DNA from 2 places in the Vibrio sp. 378 genome. Region 1 is predicted to be linked to the other one. Evidence: riboswitches for the same ligand, from Rfam matches in the RefSeq annotation. Region 1 holds a riboswitch; the other holds the start of a gene.
The links. Region 1 has a riboswitch for thiamine pyrophosphate ahead of thiD (bifunctional hydroxymethylpyrimidine kinase/phosphomethylpyrimidine kinase). Riboswitches for the same ligand answer to the same signal wherever they lie in the genome.

Region 1 (5,758 bases):
ACCGTTCGTACAGTGAGCTTTGAACGCCTAGTACAAGAGCTGGCAGAAGATCACCAACTATATATGTTGGATAAGAAAGGCGAATTTGTTCGTGATGCAGAAATTGGTGAAAATCCATGTTTCTTGCTAACTGACCATATACCGATGCCGAAAAAGTCTTTTAACAGCTTAAAGCGCCTTGGCACAGAGAAGATCAGCTTAGGTCCTAAGATGCTTTTCGCTTCTCAGTGTGTGGTATTGATCCACAATGAGTTGGACATACGCGAATTCTAGTTATTCGCGCACACGTTGCTAGGTAATGAAAGAGGACTCCATTGAGTCCTCTTTTTTGTTTCTATAGGGATGCTAAGTTTACTTACCACCAATGCTCAAACGAGCAAAACGAACGTCTGGCGAGAAGAAAGTTCGGCTATCGTTAATTAACTGAGTATCACCCACTGCCTCAACTTCTTGCAGCATCTTGTAGAAGTTACCCGCTACCGTGATCCCACGAACTGGTTGAACGCGCTCTCCATCACGGCACAAGAAGCCACTCGCACCAAATGAGAAATCACCACTCACTGCATCCGCACCAGAATGGACACCTTGAAGCTCGACTAACTCTAGGTACTCACCCGCTTTTACTTCTGACGCACTGCTGTTGCCTGTCGCAATCACTTTGTGATTCGCTGATACGTCTAGGCTCGATTTTGCACCGCGAGCGGCACTTGCTGTCGAGACTGCGCCCAAATAACTTGCGGTCTGGCTGTTGTGTAGCAAGGTTTTCAACTCACCATTAGCAATCATGACATTATCTTGAGTAGCGAAGCCTTCACTATCAAAACTCGCGATTGCCATACCATTTGGCATGTAAGCCGTATCAGTAAAGGTAATTAAATCACTCGCAACACGTTGACCAAGCTTGTCACCCAGTGGCGTAATGCCTTTCATCGCGCTTACGCCAGAGAAAGCACTGCCGAAAGCACCGAATAAACTTGCTAGCGCATTAATGTGGAAAATAGCAGGGTAGTTACCTGTCGCAACCGGAGCACCTTCCAGAAGATCACGAGCAAGGTTGTAGCCACCTTCGATACAGTAAGCTGGATTCAACTCATCAAAACGGCGACCAAGTGACATTCTACCCGCCATTGACTGTTTGCCGTCTTTTTCAAACAAGGTATACGCGTAACAAGTGAACGAGCGCTCGAAGTGTTGACACAATGTGCCTTGAGTATTGGCAATGATCAGTTGTGTTTCGCCATCGCTGTAACCATTGTAAGGTGCGCTAGAAGCGTGAGGCAGAGCCACTACGCCTTGCTCAAGTGCGAGAGACAGTTCGATTTTTTCGTCAACAGAAGTGGTATCTTCTTGCACAATCTCAGCAACATCAGTCGTGATTTGGCTGTTAACGCAACTAATAGTCTGATGTTCATCTTGCTTGGAAAAGCGAGCACTTTGCAGCGCATTAGTTAGCATTAAATCCAAGCTTGGTTGCTCTAACGACTCAGAATAGCTTGTTGCAACACGCGCATCTTTCACAACACGAACACCCAGAACTTGGCTTGAGCTTACTTTGTACTCATCCAGCTTTCCTTGGTTCGCTTTCAAAGAAAAGCTACTGTTACGGTTTACAATGACGTCCGCTTCTGCACCTTGGCGTTTTGCTTCTGATAGGACGTAATCAACCGCATTAAGAAGTTGTTGTTCTTGGCTCATTAGTTACCGCCTCCTACCAGAATGTTATCTACTTTCAGCGTTGGCTGACCGACAGTTGTTGGTACTGAACCACTCACGGAACCACACATGCCCGGCGCAAGCGCCATGTCTTTGCCGACCATGCTGATTTCTTTCAACACTTTTGGACCCGTGCTGATCAGCGTTGCTGTTTTCAGAGGCTTGGTGATTTTGCCATTTTCAATGAGGTAGGCTTCACGAACAGCAAAGTTAAACTCCCCCGTACCCGGTTGAACAGAGCCACCGCCCATCTTCTTCGCATAGATACCACGTTCGATGCCTGCCAGCATGTCATTAAGTGAATGCTCGCCCTCTTCGATAAAGGTGTTACGCATGCGCGAGGTTGGTGCGAACTTGTAGTTTTGACGACGACCAGAACCCGTAGGCTCATAACCTGTCTTCATGCCACCCATTTTATCGACCATGAAGCTGGTTAGCTTACCGTCTTTGATCAGTTGAGTGCGCTGAGTCTTCATACCTTCATCATCAATGTGAATCGAGCCCCATTCGTTGGTCATGGTGCCATCATCGACTGCATTCACTGCGGTGTGAGCAACCATTTCGCCCATCTTGTCGTGGAAGACTGATGCTTTCTTCGCAACTGAAGTGGTTTCTAGCAAGTGACCACATGCTTCATGGAAGATAACGCCGCCAAAGCCGTTACCAATCACCACCGGCATTTCACCCGATGGACAAGCATCCGCGCCAAGTTTTACTAACGCTTGCTGCGCGATAGTTTGACCTAGCTCTTTGGCATCAAGCTGTTCACTGAATTCCCAACCAGCAAGAGCGCCAGGACCTTCCATACCAGAAGACTGCTCATTACCTTTTTGCGCGACAGTGTTACCAGCAACACGAATGTAGTGGCGAGTATCGTCAACGTGTAGACCTTCTGAGTTGAAGATAGACACTTGTTGCTCGCGCTGAAGAACGCTGCCAATAAACTGGCTGATATGTTCACTCTCAGCACGTGCGGCTTGGTCAACTTTCAATAGAAACGCGATTTTTGAATCTAGGTTAGCATCCTTACCTAGCGGCATGCGGCAACCATGTTGGATTGGGTAGCGGTTCAAATTCAAAGAACCCGCTGACGCGATTTGCTCACGCTTGTCTTTTGCAGCAAGCAGCGAGGTTACGCGCTTTAGTTCGGCTTCATCTGTGCTGTTGGTGTAACCGTAAAGCACCTTATGACCGAAAAAAAGACGAATACCGATACCAAAATCGATACCCGAGTTAACCTTATCCACTTCACCAGATGCGATCTGGACAGTGTTGGTTTGGTGATGTTCAACGAATAGTTCAGCGAAATCAGCCCCCAAAAAGAGCGCATGATCGATCACTGACTTCGCTGTTACAGAATTAAGCATGAAGTCTCCTTGCTCGATGATCGTCTTAGCCTTCCTAATTAACTGTGAAAAAGTTCAACAAAGTTAAATTGGCAACACGTTAAATTTTAACAGTTTTTTAACCTTGTTTTGTGCTAATCCTTGCTTAACGAGACCACGATTATTTATTAAATATTCCAGGTTCTGCTCATTCACCAGAGCGTTGCACTAGTAAATTCCACCCAGCAAACCATTTAGGTGCTTACTTTATCACTCACCTCGCATAATTGAATACTCATTATAATTACGCTCAAAAAACGTATCCCTTCCGCAATGGTCCTGCTATCATCCGAACGAAATAGTCGGGGGGCCACACGACAAGTGTTGGCTGAGATCGAAATTCGAGACCCGTTGAACCTGATTCAGTTAGCACTGACGTAGGGAACTATGCACACTTTGCCTTTCGTCGCCCCTCTTAGGTAAGCGATAGCGATCGAAAAATCGATCTATCTGCAACGGTCAAAGTCAGTTCCTATACGTCTTGTAGTAGGAGCGACCATGACGCAGCAATCACAACCTCATTCACATCACACGCCAGCCTTGCCTACCCCTATCGTATTGACCATCGCGGGCTCAGACAGTGGTGGCGGTGCAGGTATTCAAGCCGACATCAAAGCGATGTCCGCAACCGGCAGTTTTGCTTGCTCGGTAATCACGGCGATTACTTCGCAAAATACCCAAGGCGTTTCTGCGATTTTCCCCATTCCTCTCGACCATGTAGAGAGCCAACTTGATGCAGTATTTACCGACCTCAACATCGTTGCAGTCAAAGTGGGCATGCTGGCAGATTCCAACATCATCAAAGTCGTTGCAGACAAAATTAAACAATACCAGCCAAAACACCTCGTGATTGACCCTGTAATGGTGGCCACCAGCGGCGATCTATTACTGGAACAGTCGGCAATCCGCACTTTAAAAGAAGAATTGATTCCGCTCGCAGACATCATTACCCCTAACCTACCCGAAGGCGCAGCATTGACGGGTAAGCCAATGCCTCAATCAGAATCTGAAATGAACGATATGATTACCGACCTTCGTGCGCTTGGCGCCAAAGCTATTCTGCTCAAAGGCGGTCACCTTGAAGAAAATGAAAACAGCAACGATCTGCTTATCATGCAAGACAGTGCCGAGTTAATTAGCGCCAAGCGATTTCCAACCAAAAACACTCATGGCACAGGCTGTACACTTTCTTCCGCCATTGCGTCTTATCTTGGCCAAGGCAACAACCTACACAAAGCGGTGCACCTGGGTAAGCAGTACATCAGCCAAGCTATCGCACACGCTGATGAATTGGATGTAGGTAAAGGCCATGGCCCTGTGAACCACTTTTTTGCGGGTCATACTTATGTTCGCTAACACGATTGGCATTCAGCTTTCCGATGCTAGTCTGCGATACAAAGACAGCCAAACACCAACGCTAGCAGGGTTGAGTATGACTATTCCTGCTAATCAATGGACAGTGTTACTTGGTCGCAGTGGCTGCGGGAAAACCACAATATTGCGTTACTTAGCTGGCCTACTGGATGACCAAGTTGACTGGCATGGCGAACTCATCACAACGGATGGCGCTGCACTGCATGACCGTATCGCTTACATGGCTCAGCAGGATTTATTGCTACCGTGGTTGAATGTGTTAGACAACGTCTGCCTCAGTTCTCGATTTTCTCAAGTGCAAGCACCAGAGCAAAATAGACAACGTGCACTGACTTTACTAAGCCAAGTGGGACTCGCCGATTACGCGGATGCTAAGCCAGCTCAGCTCTCTGGCGGCATGAGACAACGTGTTGCCCTTGCTCGCACTCTGATGCAAGACAAGCCTCTAGTTCTGATGGATGAGCCTTTCTCTGCACTGGACGCGGTTACTCGTCATAAGTTGCAAACCTTGTCTGCCGAATTGCTGAAAGATAAGACGGTTGTTCTGATTACCCACGACCCACAAGAAGCGGTGCGATTAGCTCACCAACTCTATGTGTTGCAAGGCACACCTGCGCAAGCTCAGCACTTGGTCGTTCCAGACTCCAAGCCGCCCCGAGTTCTCGATGGAGAGTGCGCGGCGTTACAACAAGCGATTTTGGATCAACTGGAGAAAGACTATGAGTGATATGACTCAGTACAACTCCGTTTCGGCACGCATTAGTAAAAAAGAACGCGTGACCCATCCGGCTCTGCGCTTGGTCATTAGCACAGCGGTGATCTTGGGATTGTGGCAGTTGGTTGTTGTGGTATTCGACATGCCAAGCTTCATCTTACCTTCACCAATTGAAGTGCTGGATAGATTGGTCACTCGTTACGATGTCTTGCTCAAACATACTTGGGTTACCGCGCAAGAGATTTTACTTGGTTTGGCGCTTGGATTATCAATGGGTTTGCTGTTCGCATTGCAAATGCTGATGTTCGAACCGCTGAAGCGTTGGTTACTGCCCATTCTGATTGCTAGCCAAGCGATCCCTGTGTTCGCCATCGCGCCAGTACTCATGCTTTGGCTGGGTTACGGCATTGCATCGAAAGTCGTCATGGCGGCGATCATCATCTTTTTCCCCGTCACCACATGTTGCTACGACGGCTTACGTAATACACCAACAGGTTACCTCGATCTTGCCAAGACCATGGGCGCGTCTAAATGGCAGCTACTTCGTCATATTCAATTGCCAGCCGCACTA
Region 2 (5,758 bases), on a different contig from region 1:
TTCTTTATTGAACGCAACTGCTTCGTCTTCTTCTTCACTGGCAACGCCACACACTTGATCACGAGCTTCAAGCGCGGCTTTGAACTTATCGTTCGCGTAAACATCGAGCTTTTGCTGATCTTCACCTTGGACATTTTCCGTGCCTACAGCACCAGTGATATCACCGAGACCCGCTGCGTTGATTTCGCGGTTAACGATTTTTGCAGCTAAACGAATGGAGGCTAAAAGGGATGATAGATCACCGCTAGCGTGGGGGAAATCCGCTTGTTTTTCGACAATGAACTCGCCTAGGGTGCGCAGTCCTGACATGGTTAATCCTTACATTTTCATTTCATTGGGGGTAGTGCGCAAGTGAGCATCTCTTTATGGATGTTAAACGATTGCGCTGGATGTAAGTTTAAGTCGCAGATCTTTTTAATGGTAATGAAGTAACTGTTTGAGATCTCAATTTATTTGTAGACTTATTTGAGGGATTCATCAGTAAGCAAGAGGTTGTACAGTCTGTGTTCAACCTTGTCATATTTGTGAAAGGGACTGCAAGAAGAAGGCTAAAGTCACTCGCTTTTCAGGCGGTAATCGCGATAATGAAAGCATTAAAAAACGCATTACAAGGTTTAGTTTATGCACATTCATATCTTGGGTATCTGTGGCACATTTATGGGCGGCGCAGCGATTCTAGCGCGCCAATTAGGACATAAAGTCACTGGTTCTGATGCCAACGTTTATCCGCCAATGAGCACACTGCTTGAGTCTCAAGGTATTGAAATTATTGAAGGCTTTGACCCGTCTCAACTCGAGCCTCAACCAGATCTTGTGGTGATTGGTAATGCGATGAGCCGTGGTAACCCTTGTGTCGAGCATGTGCTCAACACTAACATGCGTTACACCTCTGGCCCGCAGTGGCTCAACGAGTTTTTGCTGCATGATCGTTGGGTATTGGCGGTATCGGGTACACATGGGAAAACGACCACGTCGAGCATGCTTGCTTGGATACTTGAAGATTGTGGTTATCAACCGGGTTTCTTAGTCGGTGGGGTACTCGGTAACTTCGGAGTGTCTGCTCGTTTGGGTGAAAGTATGTTTTTTGTCGTTGAAGCGGACGAATATGACAGTGCTTTTTTCGATAAGCGTTCTAAGTTTGTGCATTACCATCCTCGCACTTTAATCATGAACAATCTTGAGTTTGATCATGCTGATATCTTCGATGATCTAGAAGCGATCAAGCGCCAATTCCATCATTTAGTGCGAACTGTACCGGGCAATGGATTGATCTTAGCGCCGAGAAAAGATCAGGCGTTAGCGGATGTATTAGAGCGTGGCTGCTGGACTGAAAAACAGTTCTCTGGTGAGAATGGTGACTGGCAAGCGCACAAATTAGTGCTTGATGGCTCGAAATTTGACGTTGCGTTGCAAGGCGAGAAGGTTGGTACCGTCGAATGGAATTTGGTGGGTGACCACAATGTGGATAATGCGCTGATGGCAATCGCTGCTGCACGACATGTTGGAGTCACTCCGGATCTTGCTTGCCAAGCATTAGGGCGTTTCATCAATACCAAGCGCCGTTTAGAGCTGAAAGGTGAAGAACAAGGTGTGACGGTTTACGATGATTTTGCGCATCACCCAACGGCAATTGAACTTACTGTCGGTGGTTTGCGTAACAAGGTAGGTGAAAAACGCATCCTAGCTGTGTTAGAGCCGCGTTCTGCAACCATGAAGCGTGGCGTACACAAAAACACACTTGCAGAGTCACTACACAGTGCAGATGAAGTCTTCTTGTTCCAGCCAGATAATATCGAGTGGTCTGTGCAAGACATTGCCGACCAATGCACACAGCCAGCGTTTGTCGATGCGGATATAGATAACTTTGTAGCCAAGATCGTCGAACGTGCGCGACCAGGTGACCAAATTCTAGTCATGAGTAACGGTGGCTTTGGTGGTATTCACGGAAAACTTCTTGAGCAGTTAAAACAAAAAGCCTGATTGATATGCAAAACAAAACACAACCCTCTCACAAAAAAGCCATCACGTTGGCATTAACGGGGGCTTCTGGTGCTCCCTATGGCCTTCGTCTTTTAGAATGCTTGGTTGCGGCGGATTATCATGTCTACGTTCTGATTTCTTCGGCGGCTCGTGTCGTGATGGCAACCGAGCATAATCTTAAGCTACCAAGTGGCCCAGAAGCAGCACAGCAAGCATTAGTAGAGCATCTGAACTGCAATCCAAATAACATCACCGTTTGCGGTAAAGACGATTGGTTCTCGCCGGTTGCGTCTGGTTCTGCTGCACCCAAGCAAATGGTGGTTTGCCCATGCTCTGCGGGAAGCGTTGCGGCCATAGCACACGGTATGTCGGACAACTTGATCGAACGGGCCGCTGATGTAGTAATGAAAGAGCGCGGGCAGCTGTTGCTCGTGGTTCGCGAAACACCATTCTCAACGCTGCATCTGGAGAACATGCACAAACTGTCGCAAATGGGCGTCACCATCATGCCAGCAGCTCCAGGCTTCTATCATCAGCCAAAGAGCATTGAAGACTTAGTGGATTTTATGGTGGCGAGAATTCTTGACCACTTAGGTATTGAGCAAGGTTTGGTGCCTCGTTGGGGTTATGACCAGCGATCGTGAGCTGATTGTGTAACCACTCAAATACCTTTACAATTCATCCAACTCATCGGGGAGCAAACCCATTTAGCATTGAGTCAATCAATGCATTGGGGCGCTGAGACCTAAGTGTTTAACTAGGGACCCGTATTACCTGAACCAGATAATGCTGGCGTAGGAATTGAGTCTGGATATTGGAAGTCCTTAATAGCCGCCTCAAACCCTGTGCCGCTCAACTTATTTCTCTGAAATACTCATGGAGAGCGAGCAGTGAAACCCACTCTAAATCTGATTGCCTTAGCTGCAATCACCTCTACTTCAGCGTTTGCCGCTGAAAACACATTAACCATCTATACCTACGACTCTTTTGCCGCAGATTGGGGGCCGGGTCCTAAAATCGAGCAAGCTTTTGAAGCAAAATGTGGCTGTGACGTTAACTTCGTAGCGTTGGACGATGGCGTGTCGATTCTGAATCGTCTTCGTCTTGAAGGCGGTAATAGCAAAGCGGACATCGTATTAGGTTTGGATAACAATCTGATGGCAGAAGCGAAGAAAACCGGTCTGCTTGCCGAGCACAATGTGGATACGGCTAACACAGTGTTACCAAACGGTTGGAGTGACACGACGTTTGTACCGTACGATTACGGCTACTTCGCGTTTGTGTACAACAAAGAGAAACTCGCTAATCCGCCGAAAAGCATGAAAGAGCTGGTGGAAACGCGCGACGATCTGAAAGTGATTTACCAAGATCCGCGGACTTCAACGCCGGGCCAAGGCTTAATGCTATGGATGAAATCTATTTATGGCGACGATGTGACGCAAGCGTGGCAGAAGCTAGCGAGCAAAACCGTAACGGTCACGAAAGGTTGGTCTGAGGCGTATTCTATGTTCCTCAATGGTGAGTCCGATTTAGTGCTTTCTTACACCACTTCACCTGCGTACCACTTAATTGCGGAAAACGATTCGAAGTTTGCTACGGCGAATTTTGCTGAAGGCCACTACATGCAAGTTGAAGTAGCCGCCAAAGTGAAAGGGGCAAAAAATTCAGAACTTGCTGATCAATTTATGAGTTTCATTTTAAGTGATGAGTTCCAATCGGCGATGCCAACGGGTAACTGGATGTACCCAGTCACTGACGTTGAGTTACCTAAAGGTTTTGAAACTTTGAGTGTTCCAAGCAAGTCGTTGAGCTTTAGTGCTGATGAAGTGGCAAAAATGCGTAAGTCTTGGATTCGCGAATGGCAAAGCGCATTGACGTTTTAGCTGACGTTTCCATCCTCATCTGAATGAGATAGGTTTTACCTTTGAATTCTGTTCCAAAAATAGGTTTAGGGGTCGCGATGATCATCGCGACCTTTGTTATTTCTGCCCTAGGTGCTTTGATTGTTCAAGCCCCTTCACTTGATGTGTCTGTGGTATGGGGCGACCCGTACTATCAACATGTCACCAAGTTCAGTTTCTACCAAGCGTTTCTTTCCACATTGCTCAGTGTTGGCTTTGCCATTCCAGTAGCGCACGCACTTTCGCGTCGCCAATTTATTGGTAAATCATTACTGCTTAAGCTGTTTGCATCGACACTGGTTTTGCCGGTTTTGGTTGGTGTTTTTGGGCTGTTAGCGATTTATGGCAACAGTGGTTTGTTGGCGCAGTGGTTGCAAAGTTTCGACACTAAACTGCCATTCTCTATTTACGGTTTGAACGGCATTTTACTCGCCCATGTGTTCTTTAATTTACCTTACGCGGCACGATTGCTTCTGCAAGCCTTGGAGTCTATTCCTGCCGAGCAGCATAAGCTTTGCGCGCATCTTGGGATGAGCCATTGGGATAAGTTTCGCTGGGTAGAATGGCCGCGTTTAAGGCAGCAGCTTCCCCACGTTTGTGGGTTGGTGTTTATGTTGTGCTTTACCAGTTTTGCCACTGTAATGGCGTTGGGGGGCGGGCCAAAATCCACCACCATTGAATTGGCCATTTACCAAGCGATTAAGTTTGATTTTGATTTACAAGCTGGGGCGTTATTGGCGCTGTGGCAGATGCTGTTATGTGGACTGCTTGCTATTGGAGTGCAGAAGTTAACAAGGCCTGTTTCTATCAGTGCTGGAAGCACATCAGTACAGCAATATTTAACGAAGGATCATGGGTGGTCAAAAGCTTGGGATAGCTTTTGGATCATAGGTGTCTTTTTACTGGTAATACCGCCGTTATTGATGGTGTTACTGAGTGGTATCAACCAACAAGTTTGGACAGTATTAACCGATGAGCGTTTTTGGTCTGCGCTATTGAACTCCCTCAAAGTCGCCTGTGTCGCTAGCGCGCTTGCGGTCGCTGCAGGGGTGTCCATACTATTGACCAGTCGCCGTTGGCGGTTGCAGTACAAAAACACGCGAGCCGATCAGATAGAGTTAATCGGCACCATTATTTTGGTGACTCCAGGTCTGGTGATTAGCACCGGTTTATTCTTACTACTGCGCGCATTTACCGATGTTTTTAGCTTGGCATTTTTTGTCGTGATTTGGGTGAACGGTTTGATGGCTTTGCCTTACGTGATCAAAACGCTAGCGCAGCCAATGCTGCACATTGAACAACAGTATCAGTATGTATGTGCCAGCTTAGGCATGCGTGGCTGGCAACGGTTTAAAGTGGTGGAGTGGCAGGCGCTACGCAAGCCGTTTGCACATGCGTTTGCGATCAGCTTTATGTTTGCAATAGGGGATTTAAGTGCCATAGCACTGTTTGGTGGACAAGAGTTTCGTACCTTACCTCTGTATTTGTTCCAGTTGCTTGGCAGTTATCAGATGGACGCAGCTGCGGTGGTATCGGTGACCCTATTGTTGTTGAGTGTGGGCTGTTTTGCCTTGATTGAGAAAGTATTGAAAACGAAGGAGAGAGCGTAATGTTAGTGTTGGATGATGTGCAGTACACCTACCAACGTGAACTGTTTCGTTTTGACTTAACGATTGAGCAAGGACAGATTGTGTCGCTGATGGGACCAAGTGGGGCAGGGAAGTCAACCTTGCTGGCGTTGGTGGCAGGATTCATCCATCCTGACCGTGGTGATATTTGTGTTGATGGTGAGTCCATTGTGCGTAAAGAGCCTTATCTGCGTCCGTTCTCTATGTTGTTCCAAGAGCACAATTTGTTTGCTCATTTATCGGTGCGTG

Region 2: linked by a shared signal. The riboswitch ahead of thiB (thiamine ABC transporter substrate binding subunit) and the one ahead of thiD (bifunctional hydroxymethylpyrimidine kinase/phosphomethylpyrimidine kinase) in region 1 are both predicted to bind thiamine pyrophosphate.

The regions. Positions count from the first base shown of each region.
Region 1 is NZ_JAWOUO010000002.1:677,218-682,975, reverse strand. It holds gene trmY (tRNA (pseudouridine(54)-N(1))-methyltransferase TrmY) at 1-273, shown strand, start outside; gene R7Q48_RS06460 (TldD/PmbA family protein) at 352-1,695, opposite strand; gene R7Q48_RS06455 (TldD/PmbA family protein) at 1,695-3,080, opposite strand; TPP riboswitch at 3,392-3,499, shown strand; gene thiD (bifunctional hydroxymethylpyrimidine kinase/phosphomethylpyrimidine kinase) at 3,597-4,454, shown strand; gene R7Q48_RS06445 (ABC transporter ATP-binding protein) at 4,444-5,199, shown strand; gene R7Q48_RS06440 (ABC transporter permease) at 5,192-5,758, shown strand, end outside.
Region 2 is NZ_JAWOUO010000009.1:82,307-88,064, forward strand. It holds gene fbp (class 1 fructose-bisphosphatase) at 1-309, opposite strand, end outside; gene mpl (UDP-N-acetylmuramate:L-alanyl-gamma-D-glutamyl-meso-diaminopimelate ligase) at 622-1,980, shown strand; gene R7Q48_RS17040 (flavin prenyltransferase UbiX) at 1,986-2,624, shown strand; TPP riboswitch at 2,662-2,798, shown strand; gene thiB (thiamine ABC transporter substrate binding subunit) at 2,871-3,863, shown strand; gene thiP (thiamine/thiamine pyrophosphate ABC transporter permease ThiP) at 3,905-5,491, shown strand; gene thiQ (thiamine ABC transporter ATP-binding protein) at 5,491-5,758, shown strand, end outside.